Regions from separate parts of the Brevibacterium sp. CT2-23B genome, predicted to be linked through region 2. Evidence: riboswitches for the same ligand, from Rfam matches in the RefSeq annotation. Region 2 holds a riboswitch; the other holds the start of a gene.
The links. Region 2 has a riboswitch for S-adenosylmethionine ahead of HIM68_RS12110 (hypothetical protein). Riboswitches for the same ligand answer to the same signal wherever they lie in the genome.
Positions count from the first base shown of each region.

Region 1 (15,010 bases), on a different contig from region 2:
GCAGAGTGGTTCTGCCGCTGGCCTTCCTCCTCGTCCTCATCCTCATCGCTGTTTTCCTCGGCTGGATCGCCTTCAAACCGGCTGCCGAACACGAATTCGACGATGTCGGTGCCAGTGGGGAGCCGGCGGAATCCACCATCACCGCCGAACGCGGCGACATCTCCAACACAATCGAGGTCAAGGGACGCATCAACGTCGACTCCCCGACTGCGGTCAAAGCCGACCACGACGGCGTGGTCAACCATCTCTTCGTCAAGCCCGGTGATGAGGTATTCAAAGGCGCGGAGCTGTTCCAGGTCAGAAGCGAGGGTGAGCAGGAGGCGCCCGAAGAGCCGGACGGCGGCAGCGACGATGCCGAGACAGCAGACTCGGATGGCGGGGATGAGGCATCGGGAGGTGACCCGTCGACCCCGGCCAAGCCGAAGTATCATTCGGTGATCGCCTCGGAAGACGGCACGGTGGGTGATTTCTCCGTCGAGCAGGGTGACACCGTCTCTGCCGACACCCAGGTGACCGAGCTGCTGAAGAAGACCTTCACCGCCAAGGCGCCGATCAAAGCGACCGACCTCTACCGAGTGCAGGAGCTTCCGGATACCGCGAACATTGCGATCGACGAAGGCCCGAAGCCCTTCGACTGCACGGGTCTCAGACTTGACCAGGGACCGGGTACAGCCTCGGCATCGTCGTCGACGAGTGAGGATGAGTCCGAGGACCCAGGGGCTGAAAGCGCAGGTGACGACGGTTCTGCCGCCGAAGGCTCGGAAGGAGGTTCCGGAGACGGCCCGCAGCTGATCTGTGCCATCCCCGACGATGTCACCGTCTACAACAGCCTCGATCTCACTATGACCATCGATGCGGGAGAGGCGAAGGACGTCATCGTCGTTCCGGTGACCGCGGTGCGCGGACTCACCGAGAAGGGATCAGTCTGGGTGACCGGAGACGGCGGCAAGTCCGAGGAGCGCGAGGTCGAGATCGGCCTCAACGACGGGTCCATGGTCGAAGTGAAGTCGGGCCTGGACGAAGGTGAGGAGATCGATGAATTCGTTCCCGGCACCGAACCTGAAGATGAGAGTTCCGAGGGCGGCATGGATGACGAGTTCCGCGAGGGAGAGGACTGGTGAGCCGCCCGGAGCCGACGGCGGCAGAGACTCTGCTCTCGCTGCGGCATGTGTCGCGTTCGGTGCCGATCGCTGACGATCAGCTGCTCACGATCCTTGCCGATATCGATCTCGAGGTGGGGGTGGGGGAGCACATCGGCATCGTCGGGCGCTCCGGCACCGGCAAATCGACGCTGCTCAACATCCTCGGACTCCTCGACGCGCCGACGACCGGGGACATGGAGTTCGCAGGTGAACCCGTGCAGAAGATCTCCCGGAACAGGGCCGCAGCGATCAGAGGACGGGACATCGGATTCGTCTTCCAGCAGTTCAACCTCCTGCCCGGACGCACCGCGGTCGAGAACGTCGAAGCCCCGCTGATGTACGCCACTGGGCGCGAGTTCCGCAATCGGCGGAGATCGGCCGAAGCCATGCTCGAGCGCCTCGGCCTCGGCGACCGGATCGAGGCGAAGCCGAACCGTCTCTCCGGAGGTGAGCAGCAGAGAGTCGCGATCGCACGCGCGCTGGTGCGTGAGCCGAAGCTCGTGCTCGCCGACGAGCCGACGGGCGCCCTGGACGTTGAGACGGGGCGTCAGGTCATGGAGATCCTCGACGGCATCACCAAGGACTCGGGGGCTGCGCTCATCACGATCACCCATGATCTCGGGGTGGCGAACATGGCCACCCGACAGTTCTCGCTCAGTCAGGGGTGTCTCCATCCTGTCCTCGACGGGGCCACCGCCGAGGCGCTGGCGGGTGAGAGCCGATGATCACAGGATTCGCCGCATCGATCGTCGAAGCCTGGCAGGAACTGAGGGTGCACAAGGTGCGCGTGCTGATGTCCCTGATCGGCGTCGGCGTGGCTGTGTGTGCACTGACCCTCGTCGTCGGGTTCGGGAACATGATGCAGAAGGGGCTCGCCGACTCGTACGAGCAGCAGGGTGGTCGCGCCGCGACCTACACCCTGAGCCTCAATCCGACCGAGTCCGAGATGGGTGAGTCCGAGGTCGAGAAGGTCCGGTCAGCACTCGACGAGACCGCCGACCGTTTCGGAATCAGCCACATCTCCGCCTACGGTCAGGCCGAAACCACGGTGCCGGGACCGGCTGGCACCGTCAGCGCCTCGATGTACATCGTCGACCCGGATTTCGACGTCATGCGCCGACTCTCCGTCGATCACGGCAGGTGGTTCACCGCCGGTGACGCCGCGAACCTGTCGCCGGCCGTCGTCGCCGATGAGACTTTCCTCAGCGAATACGGCATCGACCCGACTTCCCTGCCGGCCACGATCGAGCTGTCCGGTTCCCCGAAGAAGACGGCCACGGTCATCGGTTCGGTGCCCTCCTCCGAATTCCAGGAGTACGGGGAGATCTACGTCCTCAACGGGCAGGAAAAGCAGTTCGCCGCAGACGCCTACGCCGTCACCGAATTCGAGATGTGGGTGCCGCCCGAGGTCGGTGAGGAGCTGAGCAAACAGGTGACGAGTGATCTCAGACGGCAGCTGCCCGGCTTCGACGTCAGTGCGGACAGAACCGATTTCGCCTCGGACATCGATGAAACACTGGGTCCGGTGAAGAACGTACTGTTGGTCATCAGCATCCTCATTCTCTTCATGGGTATGCTCGGCCTGCTCAACATCTCTCTTGTGACGATCCAACAGCGGATCAGGGAGATCGGCATCCGCAGATCCTTCGGGGCGACGAGTCGGCGCATCTTCTTCTCCGTGATGATGGAGAGCGTCGTCGCGACGACCATCGCAGGCGCTGTCGGCGTTCTCATCGCCGTGCTCGTGCTCAAGGCGCCGCTCGTCTCTGAGTTCATGTTCGACGGTGCGAGTACTCCGCAGGTCCCGATCTCTGCCGCGATCGTGGGCATGCTCGTCTCGGTCGGAGCCGGAGCGCTGGCAGGATCGGTGCCTGCTGTCGTCGCCACTCGGGTGCGGATCATCGACGCGATCCGAGCCTGAGGAGTGCCAGAGCGCCCGTTCCGAAGGCCAGGCACAGCCCGACCTGAACGAGGCATGCCACGGCGAAGGCATTGTCATAGCCGAGGCTGAGCGTGAAGACATGGAAGAGCGCTCCGAGCAGTGCCACGCCCACGGCGATGCCTGCCTGCTGCATCGTTGCGATGAGACCGCCGCTCAGCCCGGCCACTCGGTCGGGGACCGCTCCGACCACGGTGCCGACAAGAGGACCGAACTGGAGAGCCTGAGCTGCGCCGAGGACGACTCCCGGAAGCTGGAACCACAGATTCCATTCTGTGGCTGGGGCCGTCGCCGACGCCCAAGCCACCCCGAGAAGGCTGATCGCCTGCAGGGTCGTGCCGAGGACCATCGTGCCGGGCCCGCCGAGTCGACCGACGGCCCGGGGGACGAGGAGAGAGGTGATGAGGAAAGCTGCGGCGAAGAGGCCGAGCGTGAGTCCGGAGACGGCGGCGGGGTCACCATGGCCGGTCTGCGATGTGAGCGCGAAGTTGTAGAGGAACGTGCCGAAGCCGGCGAAGAACACGAAGGCCATGAGCATCCCGATCCATGCGGCAGGGATGCGAACCACCTGCGGCGGAATGAGGGGGTCACGTCCGGCCGCCTCGGCGCGGTTCTGCCAGAGTGCGAACGCGGTGAGAGCTGCAGCGCAGGCTGCCAAGAGGGTTGCGGGCAGCGGAAGCCAGCCGGTGACCGGTCCCAGCGCCAGTCCGATGACGAGGCACATCATGCTCACGCCGAGGAGGATCGCGCCGAGGGCGTCGAGGGGTGCCGGGTCGGTGCTGCGTGATTCGGTCAGACGCAGGGAACCGAGATAGGCGGCTGCGGCGGCGATCGCGCAGCTGAGGAACGCCGCCCGCCACCCCCAGGTCTGGCCGAAGAGGGAGATGAGTCCGCCGCCGAGGACCTGACCACCGACGGTGCCGACTCCGGAGAATGCGCCGAAGAGGCTGATCGCCTTCAACCGTGCGGCCCCGGACAGCGAATGCTGGAAGCTCGCGAGGATCTGCGGCATCATCACCGCCGCTGCCGAACCCTGGGTTGCGCGAGCCACGAGCAGGAAGAGCGGATCGGGTGCCAGTCCGACGGCGATTGAGGTGATGACGAGCGCGCCCGTGCCGATCATGAACAGGCGGCGACGCCCGAAGCGGTCCCCGATGCGACCGCAGAGGATGAGGCCGGAGGCGAAGGCGGCGGAGAACAGACCGACGATGAGTGCCGAGGTCGCATCACTCGCACCGATGTCGGCCTGCACCGCGGGGATCGCGACGTTCGAGACGGAGAACATGAACGTCGCGAGGAACGCACCGAGGTGGAGCGGCCAGAGGACGGGGGCAGGATGGCCTGCGGTGGGGGCGGGGTCGACGTCGGGTGCGTGACCGGGAGCAGCCTCGGCGAGGGCCGAGGTCGGAACCGCCTCGGCGGAGGTCGATGATGTCTGCGTGTGGGAATCTCTCATGGATCCAGTCTGCGATGGGCCGCGGGGGAGTGGGAGGGCGTGCTGATGGTGTTGGTCGCACCACCAGGCTGAGAGCGGTGACAGGGTGGAACGGGGTGAGCGTCGGACGGACAATGGAGGCATGGCACAAGTGAGAACCGAGGAGCTAGGACGATTCCTGCGTTCGCGACGCAACCGAGTGCGGCCCTGCGAGGTCGGTCTTGCGGCCGGCACCCGGCGGAGGGTGCCGGGACTGCGGCGCGAAGAGGTCGCTGTGCTCGCGAACATCGGCACCAGTTGGTACACCTGGCTTGAGCAGGGGCGCGAGGTCCACCCCTCGGAGTCGGTGCTCGAATCCATCGCCGAGGCGCTCCTGCTCGACCGTGAGGAGCGTGCCCATCTCTTCCTGCTGGGCGGATATCCGGATCGAGTCGCGAACCCGGGGGACTCGGCGGTGGGAGAGCAGATGCGCACCTTGCTCGACGAACTGCTGCCGCTGCCGGCGATGGTCACTGATCCGCGGTATACGATCCTCGCCTTCAACTCCGTCGAACGGTATCTCGCCTCCGACCTCGAAGCACTCGCTCCGGCCGACCGCAACTGCGCGATCCAGACCTTCGAGAGCCCGGAATGGGCGCGGACCTTCCACTCCGACGACGGGCATCGGGCGCAGGTCGTGGCGAAGCTGCGTGCCTCGTACGCGGAGTCGATCGACGATCCCGAGTGGTCGCCGCTGCTGTCGCGGCTGCGCAGGAATCCGGAATTCTGCCGCCTGTGGGATTCGGGAACGGTCGGTCGATCTGTCGGGCGGGTAAAGACCATTGAGAACCCGTATGTGGGCACGCTCAAGCTGACGATGACGACGCTCATCGCGCAGGAGAACCAGAGGCTGACGCTCTCGGTCTATCAGCCGGTGGACACGGTGACGCGGTCCCGATTGGAGACGCTGCACGGCTGGATCAATGACGGCAGCATCGAACGCCGACGGGAGGACGGGGCGCAGCCGTCGGCAGAACGGCATCTCCGCGCCGTCGCGGACTGAACCGTGTGCCGTCGGGATCGATGCTGCCTGTTCACCTGCGGGAAGTGGGATGCTTCACACTCGGCCACCGCGATTTCGCATTGTCGTCATGACTCGGATAAGCTGATTCGCGGAGGATTCGCCTAGTGGCCTATGGCGCTCGCCTGGAACGCGGGTTGGGTTAACGCCCTCAGGGGTTCGAATCCCCTATCCTCCGCCACGGAAGTCCCGGTCTCGCAGTTGCTGCGGGCCGGGACTTCGTCGATTCACCGGCGGCGGACCTCCATGCCGGTCGCGGGAGGCTCGTATTCGGACATCCCACACCGATTGTGACAGTTCGCACCATTCGTGCCACCTGCTACCGGTGCTTTCGCATCCCTCGTCGGTCCTGGTCCAACGCACCGGTGCAACGAGGTGGTGTGCCGCCAAGGGTGAGGGGTGCGGAGCTGGGTGCAGCGGAGCGCAGCTGCCGGAAGGCAAATCGCATGACGGTTCGTGGCGGAATGCGTCATTGTGACGGCATGCGTCGGCCTGCGAAGTCTGCCCGCCGAGTGTGGTCTGCGTCTCAGTAGTCTGGCACGGCACACCCGCACACACGATATTGCACACCTGCACACATCACGAGCGACTGAAGGGAACTGGCCCGATGACGTCGCAGCAACCGGTCCGGCGCGGAAGATCGCGCAGCGCACGCCCCGCGGACACGGTGCTCATGCCAGTTTCGATGGGAAGGGACACACAATGACGAATCTCCACGCCAACCCGATCTATACCGGTGAACCCGAAGACCTGAAGTTCGCCTACTGGGTGCCCAACGTCTCCGGCGGCCTGGTCGTGTCGAACATCGAACAGCGCACCGACTGGGGCTACGACTACAACGTCAAGCTCGCACAGACCGCCGAGGCAGTCGGCTACGAATACGCACTCAGCCAGGTCCGCTACCTCTCCAGCTACGGCGCGGCCCAGCAGCACGAATCGACCTCCACGTCACTCGCGCTCGCCCTTGCCACTGAGAAGCTCAAGGTCATCGCCGCCATTCATCCGGGCATCTGGGAACCGGCCGTGCTCGCGAAGTTCATCCTCACCGCCGACCAGTTCACGAAGGGCCGGGCCGCCATCAACGTCGTCTCCGGCTGGTTCAAGGACGAATACACCCGCCTCGGCCTGCCGTGGCTCGAACACGGCGAACGGTACCGCCGGTCCGCCGAGTTCATGGACGTCGTCCGCAAGCTCTTCACCGAGGAGAACGTCGAGTACCGCGGCAATTTCTACACCGTCGACGACTTCACCCTCCGCCCCGGCCCCTACCCAGTCGAGGGCCGCCCCCACCCGGAGATCTTCCAAGGCGGAAACTCCTCGGCCGCTCGCATCAACGGCGGCAAGCACGCCGACTGGTACTTCTCCAACGGCAAGGACTTCGACGGCTTCCGCGAACAGTACGACGACGTCACCGAGGTGGCCCGAGCGCACAATCGGAAGGTCCGTTTCGGGCTCAACGGGTTCGCCATCGTCCGCGACACCGAGGCCGAAGCCCGCGAACAGCTGCGTGAGATCATCGCCAAAGCCGATGAAGGCGCCGTCGAAGGATTCCGCAAGTCCGTCCAGCAGGCCGGAGCCTCGACTCACGATAAGAAGGGCATGTGGGCGGATTCGAGCTTCGAAGACCTCGTCCAGTACAACGACGGCTTCCGCACCCAGCTCATCGGCACTCCCGAACAGGTCGCCGACCGCATCATCGAGTACAAGAAGATCGGCGTCGACCTCATCCTCACCGGCTTCCTGCACTTCCAGGAGGAACTCGAAGCGTTCGGCAAAACCGTCATCCCGATCGTTCGCGAGAAGGAAGCCGAACTCGTCAACAGGGGACTGCTCACCCCTGCCGGAGTCTGACCCTGGAGGCGAGTTTCCCTCAGGCCACGCTGAATGACGCGGACTTGAGCTTCAGCTTGGTCCGCAGCTGATCGCCGGTGAGGCTCGCGGTCTTCCCCTTCACCGAGGTGGCTTTCACCGTCTTCACCAGACCTGAGCCGGTCTTCGCCACCGTCACAGACCGGACGTCTGCCAGCCCGAACGCCCGTGCCATGTCGGCCTGCTTGGCCGTCACCGACCACGAGGCGTTCGGGTTCTGCGCAGAGGCATACTTCGACGGAGAGTCATCGACCGAGACCAGGTACGGCACGGCCGACCCCCACACCTCGGCAGCCGAATGCGTCTTCGAGCCTGCCGACGACGAGTAGACAGCATCGATGAGCCCGCCCTTGTAGGTGATGAGGCGCGCCGACTTCACCGTCGACCCGCTCGTGCTCTGTGTCGCGGCCACGGCCTTGCGCCATGGACCGGAATCGCCTGCATTCTCATGAGTCCACCCGAGGAAACGCTGCGAGGCCACCTCGTCATAGACGTTGCACCCGCAGGCAGGCTTCACCGCACCGAGATTGCGGTAGGCATAGGTGCGCGAAGCGATGGCCTGAGAGCGCAGGGCTTCGGACTGCCACGATGCCGGCATCTCGGCGATGCCCGGCAGATATTCCTTGTTGAGACCCACCACGTTGATGACGTTGAGCGAGCTCTTCAGCTGACCGATCTCGAGCCGTCCGTGCCGGTAGGTGCCGGTCGCCCCGTTCTGGGCACCGCTGACCGACACCGTCGTCGCCGACGAACTCTTCCAATATCGGGTGCCCTGCCATTCGAGGGTGAGCTTCGATCCCGAATAGCTCTTCGACCCGATGATCGCCTTGACCGAACCGGACGAGGTCCGTTCGATCGTGACCTTCGAGGCCGATTCGATGGTCTTCGACCCGACCTTGACCCGCAGACGGCCGGACCGCGGAGAGACCGTCACGGACTTCTTCCCGGTCAGCAGCTGCACCCTGAGACTGGCGTCGGCGTCCTTCGACATCGTCGTGACCTTGGCCCCGGTGTAGTAGTGCTGCAAGATCTGCGTCGACGACTTTCCGGCTGCCGCCATTCCGCGCGCTCCGTACTGGCTCATCCCGACTCCATGGCCGAACCCCGACCCCTTGATCGTGAACGACGACGGCGCCTTCGTCAGCGTCACTTTCGCCCCGGACTTCGCCGTCCACACGATCATGCCTTTCTGGAACTTCTGCCGGGTCTCGGACCCGGACCGGTACTCGTTGCTCGTCGGATAGCCGAGCGGACCGCGTTCCCACCCGGACTTCCTCCACGCCGTGCGGATCGCACCCAGAGTCGCATGGGCACCGGTGGCCTTCGTCCAATGGATGCTGCCGTGCTTGAACGACTGATAGCAGCCCTTCTGGATCAGCGTGCACCGCTGCGGGCCGACCGCTGGGCCGAGCTTGCCGGAATTCCCGCCGAGCGATCTGTGCATCGTCCCGATCGCGCCCGAGGTCGAATAGGCGGCATGTGCCGGAGGCGGTGTGGAGCAGAGAAGGAGAAGGAACCCGATGAGCAGTGACACGAGGGCAGGAGTCGTCGCCTTGACGAACCGGGAAGCTGGCATGAGTAGATCATAAGCGCGGCTGTCAAGACCCCGGGTGACGAACAGACGAACTCCCCGAAACGATCGTTCCGGGGAGTTCGTTGCCGAGGCGGTCCGACCTCGGCGAAAGAGGCATCGTTCCTGCTCAGCTCAGCTTGTCAGCGATCGCCTGGTTGAAGGCGTCGAGGTCGCCGGGGTTGCGGGAGGTGATGAGGTTGCCGTCGACGACCACCTCGGTGTCGGTCCAGTCGGCGCCGGCGTTGATGAGGTCGGTCTTCGTCGCGATGAAGGACGTCAGCTTCCGTCCCTTGGCCACTCCCGCCTCGGCGAGGATCCACGGGGCATGGCAGATGGCCGCGACAGGTTTGTCGGCGGCGAAGAACGCCTTGACGAGGTTGACGGCGTCCTCGTCCAGACGCAGAGCGTCGGCGTTGAGGGTGCCGCCGGGCAGGACGAGGGCGTCGAAGTCATCGACCGAGGCTTCGGCGACGGGAACGTCGACGTCGAAGGTCTCGGCGTGCTCCCAATCGCCTTCCATCGCCTGCAGTGTTCCCTCGGACGGGGAGACGATGACGGTCGTCGCCCCGGCCTCGTCGAGTGCCGCGCGGGGACTGGTGAGTTCGATCTGCTCGACGCCGCGGGTGAGGAGGAATGCGACCTTCTTATCGGTGATGGCCATGATGGTGCTCCTTTTCTTTGTGTTCTGGAAATGCTGTCTGTCGTGAAATCTGTCTGTCGTGGGAATTGAGCCGCCGCGGAACTTGGGCCGGCGCCTCAGGTCAGATGGGCTCGCTGCTCGTCGGTCAGCGGCTTCGCGGGGAAGCGCAGCAGCACCTTGCCTGCCGGGTGGGCGGTGAGCAGATGCCGGTAGGCGTCGTGGACCTCTTCGGCGTCGAAGACCCGGGCGATCGGGATGTGGATATGGCCGTAGGCGATGGCCTGGCCCAGCCAGACCATGTCATCACGGCGGGCCCTGGCTTCGCCGTCGATGCTCACCCCGTACTTCTCCGCGACCGTGGGGCCCGCACCGATCGAGACGATGCGGTCGGCTGGGACGCCGAGGTCGATCATGCCCGTGATCTCGTCCTCACCCTGCGTCGAGTACGCGGCCTGGACCCCGTCCGGGGCGAGCTCACTGACTCGGTCCCACAGTCCCTCACCATAGGTGACGGGTTCGATCCCGAGGCTTTCCAAGAGAGCATGATTGCCCTGGCTGGCGCTGCCGATGACCCTCGCCCCGAGGTTGCGGGCGAGCTGGGCGACGATGATGCCGACGCCGCCGGAGGCCCCGGAGACGAAGAGAGTGTCGCCTTCGCTGAGGCGCAGGGCGCGGATTCCGGCGACGGCGGTGCGCCCTGCGACGTAGAGGCCTCCGGCGGTGTCGACGCCGAGTCCGCGCGGGATCCTGTCGAGCCTGTCGGCAGGATCGGTGACGAGAAGCTGTTCGGTCTGCGCCTGCTTCGGCAACCCGCCGTAGACGAGGTCTCCGGGCGCGAAGTCCGTAACCCCCTCGCCGACCGAGGCGACGACGCCGGAGAAGTCCACGCCGTTGCCGGAGGCAGTTTCGACGGAACCGAAGCGACCGCCCTGGAGCATCTTCCAATCCAGGGGATTGAGCCCGGCATAGAGGACGGTGACGAGGACCTGGCCCTCGCCGACCTCGGGGACGGCCACCTCGGCGAGGTGAAGCTGATCGATGTCTCCGTTGGAGGTGTACTGAACGCGTCTGGTCATGCTCTGCTCCTCATCGGTGGGCGAATCAGTCCGACTGACGAATCGGTTGGGGCCCGACCTGTTCCGTGGCCCACATCAGCGACAACACCACAGGAAGCCGACTTGTTCCACGACACGAATGACCGCACTCCCCGGGCCGCAGCGGGCCAGGGGAGTGCAGTTGGGGATGCGCGGAATTCGTCAGGCGAATCGCGGCTGCTCGAGGGGAGCGGATCGGGGTGGCCGCGTCGATGAGGCGACCGGGCATTGTCGGCTCAGATGTTCGGGAACTCGAGGCTGTAGCCGATGCCGGACTGCGACGCCGAGGTGATCTTCACAGTGCCGTAGTGATTCTTGCCGGCAGCGGTGACGGTGCAGTTCTGTGAGCCGCTGTGGGAGAAGATCCGCAGGTCGGAGTAGCAGTCGACGTTGTCGACCGTGGTGCCCTGCTTGGCGTAGGCGTTCTTGATGTCCGCCTCGAGAACGTCGGCGGGGATCTTGCCGTTGCCGTCGGCGTCGAGTTCGACTCCGTCTTCGCCGATCCGCGGACCCTGGTAGCCGTTGTCGGTCGTGCCGCTCGACGACGATGATCCGCTCGAGGTGGAGTCGCTCGAGGACGACGATCCGGTGGACGACGAGCCGTTCGAGGTGGAGGAGCCACTCGCCGAGGAGGCGCTGGACGAATCCGTGGATCCGCCGCTGCCGGTGGTGCCGTTGTCCGTCGTGCCGTTATCGGTCGTTCCGGTCGAACCCGAACCGGTGGAGTCCGAGGCGGAGCCCGAATCCGATGTCGGTTCTTCGGCGGTCGTCTCGGTGCTCTCGGTCTGCTGGTCCTGCTGACCGTCCTGCTCCTGGCCCTGGCTTTCTGGGCCGAAGGTGATGTTCATATCGCAGGCCGAGAGTGTCAGGGTCGCGGCGAGAGCTCCGGCAACGGTGATGGTCTTGAGAAGTGTCTGTGCCTTCATGGTCTGCTCCTGGTCTCGTGTGCAAAAAGCTGTCGGTGTTTCGTACAAGACAAGCCTCTCAGCGCGGAGCCGTGACCTGGGCCGATTCGTGTTCGGATCCGGTGACGCATGTTCCAGGACGGACACATCGGCCTATTCTGGGACTGTGTTCGATGATCGGAGCCGAAGAGATTCGAGAAAACTTCGCCGGCGATGTCGAGAACACTCGTCCGGCTGCGTCCCAGACATGTCAGCGAGCACAACCCGTGCGAGCGACACGAGACAAGGAGACCATCATGGCCAAGTACCTCATGCTCAAGCACTATCGGATGTCGGAGCAGTATATGGATTACACCCCGATGGACCAGTGGCGTCCCGACGAAGTCGACGCGCATGTGGCGTACATGAACGCCTTCGCCGACAGACTCAAGGACTCCGGTGAATTCGTCGACTCCCAGGCACTCTCGCCCGAGGGCACCTTCGTCCGATCCGGCGGACCGGGCAAGCCTCCGGTCACCGACGGTCCCTTCCCCGAGACGAAGGACCTCATCGCCGGGTGGATGGTCATCGACGTCGAGAACTACGACCGAGCTCTCGAACTCGCCGGTGAGTTGTCCGCCGCACCGGGCAAGGGCGGAGAGCCGATCAACGAATGGCTCGAACTGCGTCCCTTCCTCGACCACGCACCCAGCGTGGACGAATGATCAGGGACGCGAACGGAGTCCGCGATGATCGATCCGGATCCCCTCGCCGAGGCGGAGCTGCGTGAGCTCGTCCCCGCCGTGATCGGCATCCTCGTCAGTCGTGGAGCAGACTTCGCGACTGCCGAGGATGCCGTTCAGGACGCGCTCATCGAAGCCCTGCGATCGTGGCCGGCCGACCTGCCCCGTGACCGGCGGGGCTGGCTCGTGACGGTGGCGTGGCGGAAGTTCCTCGACATCGTGCGATCTGAAGGATCGCGGATGAAACGCGAGGAACGGGTCATGGCCGCCACGCTCGCCGAGCCCGGAACCTCGGCCGAACCCGGGACGGACGGCGTCCCGAACGTCGATGACACCCTCGACCTCTACTTCCTCTGCGCGCATCCCGACCTCAGCCCCGCCTCGGCGGTGGCCCTGACTCTGAGGGCGGTCGGCGGACTGACGACGAAGCAGATCGCCGCAGCCTATATGGTGCCCGAGCCGACGATGGCTCAACGCATCAGCCGCGCCAAATCCACGATCGCAGGCTCCCGACTCAACCGACCCGGCGACCTGTCCTCGGTGCTCACCACCCTCTACCTCGTGTTCAACGAAGGGCACTCGGGCGAGGTCGACCTCGTCGCCGAGGCGATCCGACTGACCCGCACGCTTACGTCGATGATCGACTCCGCCGAGGTGGACGGACTGCTCGCCCTCATGCTCCTCCACCACGCCCGCCGCGATGCCCGCTTCGGCGTCGACGGTCGCCTCGTCGCGCTGGCCGATCAGGACCGCACCCTGTGGGATCGACGACTCATCGTCGAGGGCATCGAAATCCTGCAGGCAGCCCTTGGTCGGGATGAACTCGGCCAATATCAGGCACAGGCTGCCATCGCGGCACTCCACGCCGACGCGCAGAACGTCGAGGACACCGACTGGGTGCAGATCGTTCAGTGGTACGACGAACTGCTGGCCCTGCGAGATACCCCGATCGTGCGACTCAACCGTGCCGTGGCCGTCGGGGAAGCCGACGGCCCCGCGACGGGCTTGGCGGAATTGCAGGGACTGGACGAGAGCCTGCCGCGTTACTTCGCCGTCGAAGCGCACCTGCGCGAACGGGCGGGGGAGTCACAGCGGGCCGCCGAGCTCTACGCACGGGCCGCCGAACGGGCCGGCAACCTCGCCGAACGCGATCATCTCAACCGGCAGGCGGCACGCGTTCGGTCGGGGCAGGGCCACCGGCCGTGACCGAGACGACGGTGATCACGGTCTCGCTCGGCCGCCTCGGCGAGCGAGGTTGATCACTCCTGTCGGCAGAAGACATTCGTCCGCACCGATGGCGGACTACGATCGAAGGGAGCGCTCAGCTCACCACCCCATGTCAGCGATCCCGTCACCGGGGTCCGTTCCCGATGTCGAAAGAGGCCGAACCCGTTTGAGCCACCTGCAGGAGTTCTTCCGCATCCCACCGGGCGAACGCGACCACATTCCCGCGTTCCGCATCGCCCTGGGAGTCGCTATCCCACTCCTCGTGCTGCTCGGAATCGACCGCCTCGACCTTGCCGTCTATGCCGCCTTCGGCGCCTTCACCGGCATCTACGCACGCTTCGAATCCCCACGATCGCGGACCAGACGACAGTCGATCGCAGCCGCCGTCCTCGTCGTCTGCGTGGGCATCGGCGCCCTGCTCAGCAGCCTCGGAGCTTCGGTCTGGGTGCTCGTCGTCATCACCTCGCTCGTGTCCGGTGCGGGTGCGGCCATCGCCCTGCGCTTCCGGCTCAAACCCGGCGGGTCGATCTTCTTCATCTTCGCCACGGGAGCCGTCGGATCCATTCCGGGCGGCGCATCGGTGCCGGTGGCAATGGGTGTGGCGGCCGCCTCGGCGCTGGTGTGCATCGGTCTCGGAGCGCTCGCCCACTATGCCGGCGAACGCATGCCTCCGGAGAAGGAGACCTATGTGCGGGTCGGGCTGTCGCCGGTGGGCAAGGCTGATCTGGCAGCCCACGCCGCCCGATTCACGATCGCCCCGTTCATCGCCGGAGTTCTCGGCACCCTGCTCATCGATGTGCTCCCGCTGCTGTCCCACAGCTATTGGGCGATGGTCGCAGCGGTCGCACCGATCACTCCACCCGGTCGTTCGGCCCGTCTCAAGCGCGGCGTCCACCGGGTGGTCGGAACCCTGCTGGGCGTGATCGTCACAGCGTTCCTGCTGTCGTTCCCCACCGAGGCGTGGCAGCTGGTGGTGTGGGTGATCCTGCTGCAGTTCCTCGCCGAGATCTTCGTGCTGCGCAACTATTCGGTGGCTCTGCTCTTCATCACCCCGTTGGCACTGCTCATGACCCAGATCGGCAGCCCGCACCCGGTTCCGGAGCTGCTGGCCTCCCGCGCCATCGAAACCGTCATCGGCGCCGTCGTCGGCATGCTCGTCGTCATCGTCGGGTTCAGCAGTGTGAAGAGGACGCGCGCCGAAATCGATGCCTCACCGCACGCCGATGACGATGACTGACCTCGGCGGCCGCCAGAACTTCTGCCACGCCGCCTGTGCGTCGGATATCATCGGCTCACCCCAACTCATCCGCACTGCCCTGACGCTCAACCGAACCGGGAGCACATGATGACCACCAGCACCGAGGTGCTCGCCACCCTGGCCTCGCTCGAGGACGAGAAGATCCG
Region 1 is NZ_JABBYK010000006.1:297,763-312,772, reverse strand. It holds gene HIM68_RS16290 (efflux RND transporter periplasmic adaptor subunit) at 1-1,121, shown strand, start outside; gene HIM68_RS16285 (ABC transporter ATP-binding protein) at 1,118-1,867, shown strand; gene HIM68_RS16280 (ABC transporter permease) at 1,864-3,063, shown strand; gene HIM68_RS16275 (MFS transporter) at 3,041-4,537, opposite strand; gene HIM68_RS16270 (helix-turn-helix transcriptional regulator) at 4,659-5,558, shown strand; tRNA gene HIM68_RS16265 (tRNA-Ser) at 5,670-5,757, shown strand; SAM riboswitch class I at 6,150-6,268, shown strand; gene sfnG (dimethylsulfone monooxygenase SfnG) at 6,279-7,427, shown strand; gene HIM68_RS16255 (SpoIID/LytB domain-containing protein) at 7,447-9,021, opposite strand; gene HIM68_RS16250 (type 1 glutamine amidotransferase domain-containing protein) at 9,146-9,679, opposite strand; gene HIM68_RS16245 (NADP-dependent oxidoreductase) at 9,775-10,734, opposite strand; gene HIM68_RS16240 (hypothetical protein) at 10,989-11,678, opposite strand; gene HIM68_RS16235 (YciI family protein) at 11,954-12,361, shown strand; gene HIM68_RS16230 (RNA polymerase sigma factor) at 12,386-13,585, shown strand; gene HIM68_RS16225 (FUSC family protein) at 13,773-14,843, shown strand; gene HIM68_RS16220 (DNA alkylation repair protein) at 14,949-15,010, shown strand, end outside.
Region 1: linked by a shared signal. The riboswitch ahead of sfnG (dimethylsulfone monooxygenase SfnG) and the one ahead of HIM68_RS12110 (hypothetical protein) in region 2 are both predicted to bind S-adenosylmethionine.

Region 2 (15,010 bases):
TATGCGGGCGCCTCGATCATGCAGGGCCTGCTGCGGGTGAACATCCCGATCGTGTGGCAGCGCGCGTTCACGATGATCCCCGCGCTCATCGTTCTCGCCATCGGCGTCGACCCGACCTGGGCGCTCGTGCTCAGCCAGGTCGTGCTCAGCCTCGGCATCCCGTTTGCGATGATCCCCCTGGTCAGGCTCACGAGCAGCCGCCGCGTCATGGGCGAATTCGCGAACGCACGCTGGATCACGCTCATCGCCGTGGCCGCCTCGGCGCTCATCATCGTCCTCAACGTCGTCCTCATCGTTCTGCTCGCGCTCGGCGTCGACTGACCTTCGCCGAGGCGGAGCGGCCGGCTTGGGTCGATGCGGATCGGACTCGTGTATTCGCGCGCTTACGGCGCATCGCTGCCAAGCGACGACCGATGAGTCCATGTCGAGGAGCGAAGAGATAGACGAGAGCGAAGACCGCGCCCTGCGAAAGCACCACCATCCCTCCGGAAGCGGTGTCGAGGTAGTAGCTCGAATAGAGACCGATCACCGCGCACAGAATCGAGATCGCAGGCGCGATGAGCAGCATCCGCTGAAACCTGTCCGTGAGCAGGTATGCGGTCGCACCGGGCACGATGAGCATCGCCACGACGAGCACGACCCCGACCGCCTGCAGTGCGACCACGGAGGTCAGGGCGAGCAGCCCGAGCAGGGTGGCGCCGAGGAAGCGCGGATTGATCCCCAGCGCATGTGCATGAGTCGGGTCGAAGGCATAGAGCGTGAAATCGCGGTTCTTGGCTGCGAGCACAAGCAGGGCGATCACCCCGAGGATGGCCACCTGGACCAGTTCGGAACGCGAGACGCCAAGGAGGTTGCCGAAGATGATGTGGTTGAAGTCGACGTGCGAAGGGGTGACGGAGATGAGGACGAGGCCCAGGGCGAAGAGCGAGGTGAAGACGATGCCGATCGCCGCATCCTCCTTGATCTGGCTGGTATCGCGGACGGCTCCGATGAGTCCGACTGCGAGGAATCCGAAGACCACCGCACCGAGGGCGAACGGCGCGCCGACGACATAGGCGAGAACGACTCCGGGCAGTACTGCATGCGAAACGGCATCGCCCATGAGCGACCAGCCGATGAGCACCAGCCAACAGGAGAGAACGGCGCACACAACCGAGGCGATGAGGGTCGTCGCCAAGGCGCGGAGCATGAAGTCGAAACCGAAGGGCTCGAGCAGGAAGTCGATGAGAGTCATGCCGTCTCTCCTTCGATGCGGTCGGCTCGGCCCGAGTTGGGACGCTCACTGTCCCGGGGTGTCTCGCTCGCACCGGACGGGTCGAGGCCGAACGCCCGGGCGAGATTCTCCGGTCGGAGCACCTCGGCGGGAGAGCCGTGGAGGAGGACGCGGCGCATCAGGAGGATCGCCTCGTCGGCGAGTGCGGGCAGCGCATTGAGGTCGTGAGTGGACACGAGCACCGTCGCCCCCGCCTCGGCGAGTTCCTTCAGCAGGCCGGTGATTGTCGCCTCGCTGCGTTTGTCGACGCCGGCGAAAGGCTCATCGAGGAGCAGGATCGTCGCCCCCTGCGCGAGTCCGCGGGCGACGAAGGCCCGTTTCTTCTGCCCGCCCGAGAGCTGACCGATCTGCCGGTCGGCGAACTCGGTGAGTTCGACGCGGTCCAGAGCGCTCTCGACGGCCTCGCGATCGGCTCTTCGGCTCATCCGGAGCGGGCCCATGCGGCCATAGCGACCCATCATCACCACATCGCGGACCGAGAGTGGGAAGTCCCAGTCGACGTCCTCGCTCTGAGGGACATAGCCGAGTGCTCCGGCCCTGCGGGCCCGCCGTGTCGGGCCGCCGTCGATGCTCACCCGCCCGGAGTCGGGGTCGACGATGCCCATGATCGTTTTGAACAGGGTCGACTTGCCCGAGCCGTTCATCCCGATCAGCCCGCAGATGCGTCCCCGCTCGAGCGTCAGGGAGGCGCGATCGAGAGCGAGCGTGTCCCCGTAGTGGACGGTCACCTCGTCGACGGTGATCGCCGGCGGTGCATCGCCGGCCGGCCCGACCGTGGAGCTCGTCTGTTCGGTCACGGAAGCGGGAGCTACGGAACTCACGATTCGCTCCCGGTCAGGGCCTCGGCGATGACCTGCGCGTCGTGGCGGATGAGGTCGAGGTAAGTGGGCACGGGGCCATCGGCCTCGGACAGCGAATCGACGTAGAGCGTGCCGCCGAATTCGGCCTCGGTGGCTTCGACGACCCGATCCATCGGCGCCTGGGAGACCGTGGATTCGCAGAAGACTGCGGGCACATCGTTGTCCTCGACGAAATCGATCGCCGAGGTGATCTGGCCCGGTGTCGCCTGCGATTCGGCATTGACCGGCCAGATGTACTTCTCCCTCAGTCCGGCATCGCGTGCGAGGTAGGAGAACGCTCCTTCGCAGGTGACCAGCGCCCGTTGGGACTTCGACAGCGTGGAGAGGTCCTCGACGAGGTCGTCCTGCACCGTCTGCAGCTGTTCGCTGTAGTACTTCGCGTTGGCAGTGAAGTCATCGGCATGGTCCGGGTCGAGGTCGGCGAAGGCGCGGGCCATGTTCTCGGCGTAGATCTGGACGTTGAGCGGGCTCATCCAGGCGTGCGGGTTGGGTTTGCCGGCGTAGGCGTCCTCGGTGATCGAGAGCTCGTCGACCCCCTCGCTGACGACGGTGTGAGGGACGTCGACCTCGTCGACGAACTGAGAGAACCACTGCTCGAGGTTGAGCCCGTTGTCGAGTACGAGATCGGCCTTCGCAGCCTTGCGGATGTCGCCGGGAGTGGGTTCGTAGCCGTGGATCTCGGCCCCGGCCTTCGTGATCGACTCGACCTCGAGGTGCTCGCCCGCGACATTGTCCGCAATATCGGCGAGCACCGTGAAGGTCGTGAGCACGACCGGTTTGTCGCCGGCGTCCTCGGCCGTCGCGGCGCTGCCGCAGGCGGCCAGACCGAGGGGAAGGGCCGCGGCCAGGGCGGCAGTGAGTCCGCGACGAGAGCGAGAAATCGGGTGCCCGGTGGGGGCGTTTCCGGGTGCAGATGCGGCGTCGGCGGCGGTGGTGGAATTGCTGTGCTCAGACACGAGGGGCTCCTTGTCGTCGGGGGTCCCGAATAAAAGTTAAGGTACGTTAACTTTATGCCCTGAGCTGAGGAAAGCCAAGTCGTTGGGCACTGCCGGAACGGCGGTCCATTCCGCTGACGGAGGAGTGTGGAGGGTGGTGTTGCGATGGACCTTCGCCGAGGCGGCTCGCAGTTCCGAGGTCACCGACGTGTCCTTGTGGAACGGAGAATCACCTCGCCGAGGCGGCTCGTCAGTCGGGGAGGATCCCCGACCGGGCGAGGACGGTGAGCCTGCGCGCGAACTCGGCGGCCTCCTCGGGGTCGGTGCCGTGCAGGCGGAAAGCCGGTCGATCCCGGAACTGCACAACGGCGGTTGCATACCCGTGATCGACTCGAGTGCTCGCCCCGACCAACTGATTCGGTGCCGCCTCGTCGATGATCTCCGTATTTCCTGAGGTGGTCGGGCGGGTGTGGATCAGGCGGGAAGGTGTGACGAGGAGGTATTCGGCACCGCGCGGATTGCTGTTGCCGAGCTTCAGCCACACGGGCTCATCCCGGTCGAGGGCGTCATAAGGCGGCGGGGTCGGCCCACGGCGGCGGGCTCGCGCGGAGAGCTTCTCCTCGCCGGCGCTGCTGAGGGTCATCCGGCGGGCTCCGAGCAGAATGATGACGGAGACCGCTGCCAGCGGCACGGTGATTGCCGCGGCGATGACCGTGTTCGCGAAAGAGAGCCAGGCGAACAGTGCCCCTGCCCCCATGCCGAGGATGACGTTGCCGGCCACGAGCCAGAGCGCCAGGCCGGTGCGGCTGCGCACCGCCACCGTGATTCCAGCCATCGCCAGACCGAAGTTCGTCGAGGCGATGGCTGCGGCGCACAGAACGAAGAACGGCAGGGGCGAGCTCGTGAAGTCACCCCATACGGTTCCAGGAGCACCGGCTACGGATGCGAAAGAGTGCCACAGGAGCGCAGCCAGACTGAAGCACAGCCCGAACAGCGGTCCGATGCTCGTGACAGCGATGAGCGGGTCGCGGGTGAAGAGCGTGAGCGATCCGCGTGGGACTCCGTTCAGTTCGGATTCGAGTCCTTCGCCGCGGTCGGATCCTGTGAAGAAGATGATCGCCACGAAGGTGATGAGTCCGATGAAAGCGAAGGTCAGCGGTCCGGCCGCCGCAGCATCGATGACGACGTCCGATGAGCTGGATGCGTGTGCCAGGCCGGTGTTGACGACGAAGAACACCACAGTCGCAACGGCGCTGAGGGCGAGTGCACCGGTCAGCCCGTGGGACAGTGCCCGCTTGTGGGTACTCATGGATGGTCAGTTCTTCAGTGGGCGCATCGTCGGTCAGCTCTGTCGCAAGTCTATCGGCCGGACGAGGATGCGCGGGTCCGAGCGCACCCACCACGGTTTCGGTTCTCCGGCAGCGGTGGCCGCCTGCCGTTCGGTGCGGGTGGCATAGCGGTAGGTGAAGACGCGGACACGGATGAGGTCCGGGGCAGCACCGTCGAAGGGGTCGAGGCCCATCAGTCTGCGGATCTGCGGATCTCCAGAGCCGATCGCGCGCAGCAGTGCGGTGAACCACGTCTGCCGATAGTCGCCGAGCGCGGCGAACCACATAAGCCAATCCAGCCTGAGGTGATAGGGCGCGACGACCGGCCCGCGACGAAGAACGTCACCAGGTTTGCCCTTGAACCGATACTCGCGCCAACCGTTGTCGATAGCAGCCGCGCCGTCAGTGTCGCCACCCGCATCCGCGCCGCGATCGGCGCTGCCATCCTCGGGTGCGATCCACCCTTCGATGATGATCTCGTTCCGGGTCTCGGTCATCGACCCGAAAGCACCATAGGCATTGCCGAGCCCGAGCCGATTGAAGCTCGCATTCATCAGCTGATTCGGTGAGAAGAGATTGCGCAGAGCTGGCACGTTCAACCAGGCCTGCCACGCGACGAATACGAGGACGATGATCAGCCACCAGACCGGCAGCGTCTCGACCGGATCGGGGACAGCGACGAAGTCGGCCGCCTCGGTGGTGGGATCGGTGAACACACCGACATTCCATCCCCAGTCTGGGAACGGGCCGCCGACGATCCACCGGAAGAAGGTGTCGCTGATTCCGGAGCAGGCGAGCAGGATCGTCGCCCAATTCAGCCACGCATAGTTGCCGCTGATGACGAGCGCGAGTTGGGTGATGATGATCGCGACAGCGGCGAACGATGCGATCGGCTGGGGCAGGAACAGAAGCCACGGCGCGGCGAGCTGGACGATATGGCTGCCCAAGGTCTCAGCCTTGTGCCACCAGCCGGGCATGAGGTGGGCGCGGCGGGAGAGCGGGTTCGGCATCGGCTGGGTCTGATGGTGATAGTCCATCGCGGTGAGGTCCCGCCACGAGGAGTCCCCGCGCATTTTGATCATGCCCGCCCCGAATTCGACGCGGATGACGAACCAGCGCAGCAGCAGGATCATCGGCAGAGTCGGGGCCACCTCGTGAGAGCCGAGGAACCCGATGAGGAACCCGGCTTCGAGCAGCAGCGATTCCCAACCGAAGCCGTAGAAGCGCTGCCCGATCGAGACGATCGAGAAGTACAGCGCCCACATCGCGAGGAACACCGGGATGGGCACCCATGCGGGCCCGGCTTGGGGCAGACCGATGATCGCCGAGGCGGCCAGGACCATTCCGATCACGCAGACGAGGCGCAGCCGTCGGTCCGAATACGCAAACCGCTTCCAGCGGAAGAGGCTCGGCGCCTGTCGGGCCGAGGTCAGAGCGATGAACCGCGGGGCAGGAGTGAGTCCGCGTTCGCCGAGCAGGGCCGGGAACTGGTTGAACGCGGAGGCGAAGGCGATGAGGAAGAGGACACCGAAGCCGCGCTGGATGATCTCGCGGGAGATTGTGTGGTCGCCGGCGGTGAGGAGGGCGACCACCTGGCTGAGGTCCATGGCTTAAGTATCCTCCTCCTGCGGAAGACGGCCGGTCGTGGCCAGAGAGGTCAGTGCCTCGGCGAACTTGTCTGCCTCGCTCGGGTCCCCGCCGACGAGTTCCATGTCCGGGCGGTCCCGGAAGTGCGCCGAGGTGGTGTGCCCGGCCGGGCGGAATGCTGTGCTGGCGCCGCGCAGCTGTCCTGGATGGGCCTGGTCGAGGATGCGGATCTGCCCCGGTCGTGTGGGTCCGGTTCCGGTGCTGGCGGGTGCGGCCAGGAGGAGCCGCTGGTTCGTGGCGGCGAGGATCGGTTCGGCAGGGTTCTCACGGTCGGCGAAGTGGAGCATGAGGTGCTCGCCCGGGGCGAGGGCCATCAGCAGAGACTGCAGACGAGCTTCGTGGGCAGCATCGATCCGGGTGGTGACGCGTGCTCGGGCGACGGCGAACAGGCGGGCCGGGATCAGGGCGGCTGTGGTGACGATGAGGCAGATCGCCGTCATCGTCAGCGCCACCGGAGTTGACAGGGTGAGAATGTTCGAGGCCATGACGCCGATGGTGATCGCCAGAATCACGATGAGCACCGAGACGACGAGGAAGACCGCCCAAAGTGTGCGGTGGAAGGCATCGGCGATCGCGCCGAGCGCGAGGCTGAGGTTGGCGGTGGCCCACAGCCCGAACAGCAGAGCGAAGGCCGGCAGCGGGGATGTGGTGAGGTCGCCCCAGACGGTGCCGGGATTGCCGGTGTCCATCGCGAAGGCGTGCCAGATGAAGGCGGCAACGGCGGAGAAGAAGAACAGAACCAGTATCCCGATGCCCGGTGCCTGGTCCGGGTTGATTCCCCGGAACCGGTGATTGCTGATCGGGTTGATACCGGCATTGGCGAGGAAGAAGGCAATCGAGGCGAAAACGGCGAACCCGATCCCGAACACGAGAGTAGTACTGCCCCTGGAGCGACTGTCCCTAGTCATGCCTCCATCCTCGCAGGAACTCTGCGAGCCGTGGGTGCTGTGATGTTCCGGATCCGTTGCGTCGGAGTCACGGGAGAATGTGGAGTGCCGCGTCGGATCAGCGAGGAAGGCGACCCGTCCGCGCGAGGACGGTGACCGCCTCGGCGAAACGGCCGGATGCCTCCGCGGTTCCTCCTGTGACGCTCATCGGCTGTCGACCATTGAACAGCACCGTCGTGATCACCTGGTTGGTGCGAAGCTCCGATGCGCCCCCACTCAACTGACCGGGTTCGGCCTGCTCGAGAACGAACGTGCGCCCAGGTGCGATGATCGAGGCACGGAAGATCCGTCGGTCGGTCAGCACCAACATCTGCGGGTCGGCGGTGCCGCCGTTTGCACGGGAACTCGGGGTCTCACCGAGGTAGCTGGTGAGGATCCGCTCTCCCGGCTGGAGGGCGTCCTCGGGCGGTTGAACGGACCGGCCGGGACTTCGCCGACTGCTGGCAGATGGCCGTTCACCGGAGTCGAAACGGTCGACTCGTCTGATCGCCCACCACCTGAGCGGGATGAGAAGAGCAGTCGAGACGATGAGGCAGACCACGCCGAGCAGAAACGCGATGACTGTTGGAAGTGTGGCGAGACCGAAGAAGCCGAAGAGACCGGCCGTCAGACACCCCAGGCCGAGCCCGCAGGTGAGAATCGTGAGAGAGCCCGGCCGGTGATCTCGATTGAACGCTTCGGCAAGAGACGACCAGGCGAAGGACATGTTCGTTGTCGCCCAGCAGAGGAACACGGTCGACAGAGCGGACAGCGGGTTGCCGGTGAGGTCTCCCCAGACGGTTCCCGACAAGCCGGGGTCCGCAGCATAGGTATGACCGATGAACAGTGCGACCAATGCGCAGACCGCCCAGATCGGACCGACGAGGAGGACCCGAGACAGCGGAGCGTGGACGAACCGGGTGATCGACTTTGGTTGCCATGGAGTGTGCGGGTCTGCCTCGGCGTGGTCGGGATGATCGTCTCCGCTGATGATGGCCAGCGTCGCGTGCGCGACAGCATGTGCTGCGAGGAGGATGCCGAAGAACACGGACGGCGCCAAGTACGGGTCGCCGCCGAAGTCGCCGAGGTCGGCATCGATGATGTGCCGGTAGTGGTCCTGACACATCTGAGCGGTTCCCGGTCAGATTCCCCGTCCCGACGCAGAAGGAGCGGTGACCGTATCGGTCACCGCTCCTTCTATCGCTGTGCTAACCCCGTCACCGAGGCGGCTGTGCACGGGCGGGCACGGCCGCCTCGGCGAGGGGTTTCACTCAGTGCTTCGGTTCCTCGATGTTCTCGACATCGTCGGCTTCAGTGGGCACCGCCGGAATCGAATCCGTGGTCGGCGGTGTCGGTGGAGTGACGACCGACTGGAACGAGTGCTCGTGCGAGTAGGCGAGGAACGACAGATGGTTCTCGTACCGGTCGAGCACGTCATCGATGATCTGCTGTGAGCTCAGACCCATGAGGTCGTATCCTTCCGAACCGGTCTGCGTGAAGACCTCGATACGGAAGTACTTGTCGTCACCTCGTGGGGCGTTGCGGGCACCGAATGACGGCACATTCGCCTCGATGGCTGCGGCCTCGTAGTGGAAGTCGCGCTGCTCGCCCATGTCGACATTGAGCGTGTTCGTCGTGATCTCGGTGTCTTCGTCGAGGGTCTGGATGTGTTCGACGGTGTAGCCGAGTTCGCGGAACTCCTTGGACACGGCTTCCAGGGACGGTCCGACCACCTCGGCGACGAAGCGTTCGACGGACTTCTTCGTCGGGTAGGAGCGAAGGGTCGCCAGTCGCTGACGCCAGGTCTTCTCCGGAGCACGTCCACCGTGGGCGGCCGTGGTGCGGCGACGACGGGTCCGGCCTTCGCGTTCGGCGCGCTCCATGCGCAGCACCTTCGAGAACGAGGCCATGACGAGGTAGGCAATGATCGTCACCGGCAGGGCGAAGATCAGCGTTGCGTACTCCATCGTCGTCACGCCGCCGGCGACGAGCATGGCGATTGTGAGCACTGCCGTGACCAGGGCCCAGAAGATGCGCAGCCACTTGGCTCCGTCCTCTTCCGGATTCGGAATCGAGGAGGAGAAGTTCGACATCACCATGGCACCGGAGTTCGCACTCGTGAGGTAGAAGAGCAGTCCGGACAGAGTGGCCAGGCCGATGAGGAACGTCGCTCCCGGGAACATCTCGAGTAGGTCGTACCAGCCCTGTTCCGGGGAGGCGATGGCCGTCTTCGCGAACTCGTCGTTGCCGTTGAAGACCTCGGACAGGGCCGAGTTGCCGAAGATCGTGACGATGATGAAGTCGCAGATCACGGGGGCAGTGATCGCAGCGATGACGAACTCACGCAGCGTGCGGCCGCGGGAGATGCGGGCGAGGAACAGCCCGACGAAAGGACCCCAGGCGAGCCAGAAGGCCCAGAAGAACAGGGTCCAGCCGCCCATCCATTCGGAGCCGCCGTCGACATAGGCGAACGTCGACAGCGTGCGTTCGGGCAGGGTGAAGATGAAGCGGCCGATGTTCTCGACCATGGCGTTGAGCAGGAAGGCGGTCTTGCCGGTGACGAGGATGTAGAGCATCATCGCCGCACACGACCAGAGGTTGAGCTCGGAGACGAGGCGGATGCCCTTGTCCACGCCAGAGGTGCAGGCGGCGACGGTCATGACGACGGCCACGATGACGAGCGCGATCTGCAGGGCCAGCCCGGTTTCGAGGCCGAAGAGAGTGGCGAACCCGACGTTGAGCAGGACGACGCCGATGCCCATCGAGGTGGCCACGCCGAAGACGGTGCCGACAAGGGCGAAGATGTCGATGACATCACCGGTGGTTCCGCGCACGCGCTTGCCCAGCAGCGGGTAGAGGACCGCACGGATCGACAGGGGCATGCCCCAGCGGTAGGCGAAGTAGCCCATCGCCATGCCGAGCAGCGAATACATCGACCAGCCGGCGATGCCGTAGTGGAACATCGTCCACACGACGGCGTCCTGAGCGGCTGCCGCCGATTCGGGGGAGGCGTTGACCGGGTGGAGGTACTGGGTGATCGGTCCGGTCACCGAGTAGAAGAGCATGTCGATGCCGACGCCTGCGGCGAAGAGCATCGCGACCCAAGTGAAGAGGTTGTACTGCGGGCGGGAGTGGTCCGGGCCGAGCCTGACGCCGCCTTCCTTGGACAGTGCCACCCAGAGGACGAAGCCGATGACGACGGTGACGGTGACGACATAGAACCAACCGAGGTTCTCTGCGATCCAGTCCACAGCCGTCTTCATGGTCGACTGAGCCGAGTCGGGCATCATCATCGCCCACACGGAGAACGCGAGGATGATGAGAGAGGCGACGATGAAGACTCGCCAGTTGACCCGGGAGCCGCGTTCGTCGGAGAGCTCCTCCGGGCCCTTGCTCATCTCCGTGCTGTCGATCGGAGCGCGCTTCTCGGGGTCGACGTCCCTGCTGATTCTCGTAGCTCGGTCGGTACCGCCGAATCGCTCACGCTCGACGACTGGGCGCTTCAACTTCTCTTCGTTCGGATCCTGCACGCATCGACCTCCGGTAGACAAAAGTGGACTGGGCCCGAAAATGGGCCCGATCTATTCTACGGTTGGAGGATTTTCACAAAGACAGCACCCCCTCTTTTCAGGAAGTTGACTAAGCTGCCGGGTTGTCCAGCCGGGCCCGGCACGGGAGCCGGATCGAACGGGCCCGAAGGGTGGAAGGGATCATGCCCGGGAGCGAGCGGCCACCTCGGTGAGAGTGTCGACGAATCGCTGCGCCTCGGTGGGGATGGTCTCCTCCAGCCGCATCGACGATCCGACGTGCAGCTCTACGGTCACGGTCGCGCGTCCGCGGAAATCCTCTGCTTGAACGGCGCTGACCTGCCGAGCGGCCGCCTCCGAAAGCTGGGCGATGGAGCCCTGAGCATCGGTGCGCACCCGCATGATCCGTTGGTCGGTGAGGATGAGCAGATCGGTGTCGAACGGCGGCAGGCTCCGCAGCCGCACGTATTCGATCTCGCCGGGGCGGAACAGGCCGGTTGCGTTGATTCCCTCTGATCGTGTTCGCGGGTTGTCCGGGGTCGTCGGCCCTCGCCGTGCTGTTGGTCGGGATGCCGGCTTGCGGGCCTTCGCCCAGCGGCGGAGCGCACGGAACGGGGACCAGCCGTCTGTGAGGGAGGGGCCGTCGGGGATGGCGGGCCGAACCGACCCTGTTTGGTCGGCGTTGTCGGTTGGGTGAACCGAGTCGGAGGGGATGGGCTGGGAGGTCATGATTGAGATTTTGTCAGGGCCGCCTCGGCGATGGGGTGGGTCGGTGGTAATCGTTTGGGAACATCTGTGTCCGATCTCCCACTTCGGGTGAAGTGTCGACGCGCGGTGACGCGTCCATGGGATACTGGGGGCATGCGTGCAGGTGAAGTCTCCGAGGTCAGCCAGGACTACCTCAAGGCCATCTGGTCGGCTCAGGAATGGGGCGGCGACCCGATGACGGCCACCGAACTTGCGAACCGATTCGGCACGACGAAGGCCAATGTCACCGAGGTGCTCAAGCGTCTCGACGAACTCGGTCTCATCACCCGCGTCCCATATAAGCCACCGGTGCTCACCGAGCAGGGCAAGGCGATCGCCCTGTCGATGGTGCGCAGGCACCGGCTCATCGAGACGTTTCTTGTGAAGTCGCTCGGCTATGGCTGGGACGAGGTTCATGACGAGGCCGAGATCCTCGAGCATGCAGCCTCCGATCGGCTCATCGACCGCATCGACGCGTTCCTCGGCCACCCGACGTCCGACCCGCACGGCGATCCCATTCCGGGTGCCGACGGTGCCGTCGATTCCCATATTCCGACCCTGCTCGCCGAGGCGGCAGCCGGATCCTATGCGGTGCTGAGGGTCTCCGATGCTGATCCTGTTGTTCTCGGGAAGCTCGCCGAGGCGGGGGTGCTGCCCGATGTCGCGCTCGACGTCGTCGATCACACCGATGAAGTCGTGACCGTGGATATCGGAGGGAAGCAGGAGACGATCGACTCCGCGCTCGCCGCGGCCGTGTATCTGCGCGTGGCTTCCTCGGCGAGCTGACCGAGTCGGATCTGTTGATCCGACCGGCAGTGGTGTTTGGGTTCGGTGAGGTCAAAGACCCTCTGCTCAGTTGTTGCTTCGCGGGCGTGGGAAATTCGGTTCAGCACGCAGCAGGATCAGCGTCGTGGCTGCGTGAGCGTCGAAACCTTCGGCGAGGAAGAGCTTCGGCCAGTCGCACCAGAGTTCTGATTCATACGGGGTGCCGGGCAGGTAGGTTCCGTGCCCGTTCTGCCGATGTCCCGGGTGGGACCGGAATGCCGTTCTGGGAATGGATTGCAGCGTGTCGAACAGGGTCTGATAGAGCACCGGTGTGAAGCCATCACTGCGAGCCGCATCGGCAGTGCTCACCCAGCCGGGTCCGGCAATCGGAATGCCCCGTTTGATCGCCGAACTCATCTGAGCTTTGATGCCGGCGCGTTGCGGGTCAGGGGAGTGGTGGAGTAGAACTTTCGACCAGTGCAGGGCAACCTCGGGTTCGAAGCCCGGCCACTGTTCGGCGGCCCTGCGGCGGTTCTCGGAGTGGTTGTGGGAGTCGGCGGAGTCGTTGAAGTCTGCGGACATGGCAAACCGTCCTTCTCGGGCGCGCCTGCGCAGCGCTGACCCGGATCGAAGCTTGCCCGAGCGGTCGGCGCGGGCCCGTTCTTCCCCTGGGGCACCCGGTCGATGACGGGTTGCCGTGTGGCCGGCCAGGTACCGATGGCCACAGCTCGCGAACGTGATTTCAGTGTAGATGGAGGGTCTGACACGACCTTTGCGTTGGTGACCTCCGTGGCCGGCGGAGGAGGAATCTAGACGAGTCCTTCTTCATCGGCGTCGGCGGCCGATGACCAGAATCGGGGGTCGTGGTCCTCGACGGTTTCCCCACAGTCGACACAGGTGCGGAATTCGATGGTTCCGTCGGAATTGAGTCGACCCGGTGTCAGGCTGCTGCTCTCTTCGCAACCAGGACACCACCCATTGATGAAGCGTCTGATGTGCGTGCCGTGTTCATTGTCCATTCCGGCTGACCTCTCGACCGAATGCGCAGTGCGTGGACCTGCTGTTTTCAGTCTACGAGCGCCGGCAGTCGGCGAAGATGAACTTCCGGAGAAGACGGAGGAGTCGCCGGTGTCGTGGTCCGTCGGCGCATCGGCATGGAGGAGCACGGGCCGGACAACGCTCCGGTCCGACGGGGAAACGTCGGACCGGAGCATCGGGGACTCACCTGCGCGGCAGGTTCCACCTCGGCTGGGGCTGCTGCGGTTTCTGATGCTGATTCATGAAACCGCGTTCGGCCTGCAGATGACCCTTGTCATGGCTCTTCGCCTTCGGATCGGTGCCCGGGATGGAAGCCTGTAGCTTCTCGGTCGCCGGTTTGGCGCCGACGATGGGCATCTCCCCGGTGATCAACGGTGTCTGCGGGGCCGCCTCGGTGATGGGGTTCTGTTTGGGTGCTTTGCTGTTTCGCATGGTCTTTCCCTTCTTCGCATCCTTGTGATCTGTTTCGGTGACCAGTTCGGTGAACAGTCCGGTCCACTGGTCGGGGGTGAGATCTTTGGGCAAGATGTCTCCTCTGATGTCGTTGCGGTCCATGGTCGATTGCAGAGTGCGATGATCGGTGATGCTCATCTTCGAGAGGATTCCTTTCATTCCTCGCCCGCGACCGGTGAAGACCGAACGGACGAACTGTTGATATTCGGATCGAGCATTGTCTGGAATCGATCCGGTGGGACAGCGATCGATGGTGAGGATGCCGCCATCGACGCTGGGCTTCGGGGTGAACGCGTCGGCGGGGACGCGGGTGACGAGGCGGAAGTCGAACCATGGGGTCCATTGCGCGGTCATCATGGTCGATCCGCCGATGCCGGCGCGTTTGCGGGCCACTTCCCATTGGGTGAGCAGGATCGCCCGCTGCCAGCGCCCGGAACGCAGCAGTTTGCGGAGGATGGGGGTGGTGAGGTGGAACGGCAGATTGCCGACGACGACCGGCCGGTCGAGCCGGGTGGTCAGGATGTCGGCGTGCCGGACCTCGGCCCGCGGGTACGTGTCTTCAAGGTGATCCAACCTCGTTTCGTCGAGTTCGACGAGTGTGAGCTTTCGACCGAGCCGGTAGAGCTCGGAAGTGACTGCCCCATCCCCGGGACCGATCTCCATGATCGGTCCGGAGGTGGAACGAGCCAGGCTCGCAATCGTGTCGATGGTGGTGGGTGAACGCAGAAAGTTCTGGCCGAGTTCATGCCGCCCGCCGTGCTGTGACCGCGGGGCCGAGAGCGAATGGGACTGACTGCGTGTCGAACGGTGTCGTGACGTGTGGGGTCGCAATGGGATGTGCTCCAAAAGGAAGATGGAGGCACCCGAGGCAGCGCAATGATGGTGAGTCTGATCGATTCGTATAGACCCGGTCGATCATGATGATCGAAGTGGTCAGTGAATCGGAAAGGGATCAGCCGATTGTCGCATCGCCCGGATGCCGATGGCTCTCCGGGAGGACAACGCGCTTGCAGAGCAGATCAGGGTGACTGTCGTCGGTCAGCCGATCGCAGAAGAATTCGTCAGGCGCGCTGTCAGGCGCTGCGGTGACGAATAAAGAAGCAAGGCGCAGTCATTGCGCTGCTGTTCAATGTTCCCATGCGGAACAAGATAGCACAGGGAGCTTTGCCGAGACCAGGGTTCGGACAAAATCGCCCTGCCGACTTCGTGTGGAAGTCGGCAGGGCGGACGTGCGGATGCGTTCGAAGCCGTGTGTCGAACGGAGTCCGGCGAACGCGTGTGAGCGTTCGTGCCAGTGGGTCAGCCCATCATGGTGCGCAGGGCGATGACGCCGACCGAACCGATGACCGCTGCGGCCGGAAGGGTGATGATCCAGGCCAATGCGATCGGCTTCATGAGCTTCCAGTTCGCCGAACGGTTGACCAGGCCGACGCCGATGATCGCACCGATGAGGATGTGCGTCGACGACACCGGCAGGCCGCTCACCGAGGCGGCCATGACGATTCCCGCGG
Region 2 is NZ_JABBYK010000004.1:244,752-259,761, reverse strand. It holds gene HIM68_RS12165 (Nramp family divalent metal transporter) at 1-321, shown strand, start outside; gene HIM68_RS12160 (metal ABC transporter permease) at 290-1,234, opposite strand; gene HIM68_RS12155 (metal ABC transporter ATP-binding protein) at 1,231-2,070, opposite strand; gene HIM68_RS12150 (metal ABC transporter substrate-binding protein) at 2,091-3,014, opposite strand; gene HIM68_RS12145 (hypothetical protein) at 3,319-4,377, opposite strand; gene HIM68_RS12140 (lipase maturation factor family protein) at 4,411-6,003, opposite strand; gene HIM68_RS12135 (hypothetical protein) at 6,007-6,951, opposite strand; gene HIM68_RS12130 (hypothetical protein) at 7,049-8,095, opposite strand; gene betT (choline BCCT transporter BetT) at 8,241-10,499, opposite strand; gene HIM68_RS12120 (hypothetical protein) at 10,680-11,225, opposite strand; gene HIM68_RS12115 (metal-dependent transcriptional regulator) at 11,358-12,029, shown strand; gene HIM68_RS12110 (hypothetical protein) at 12,096-12,590, opposite strand; SAM riboswitch class IV at 12,634-12,744, opposite strand; gene HIM68_RS12105 (hypothetical protein) at 12,818-13,027, opposite strand; gene erm (23S ribosomal RNA methyltransferase Erm) at 13,230-14,330, opposite strand; gene HIM68_RS12095 (inorganic phosphate transporter) at 14,799-15,010, opposite strand, start outside.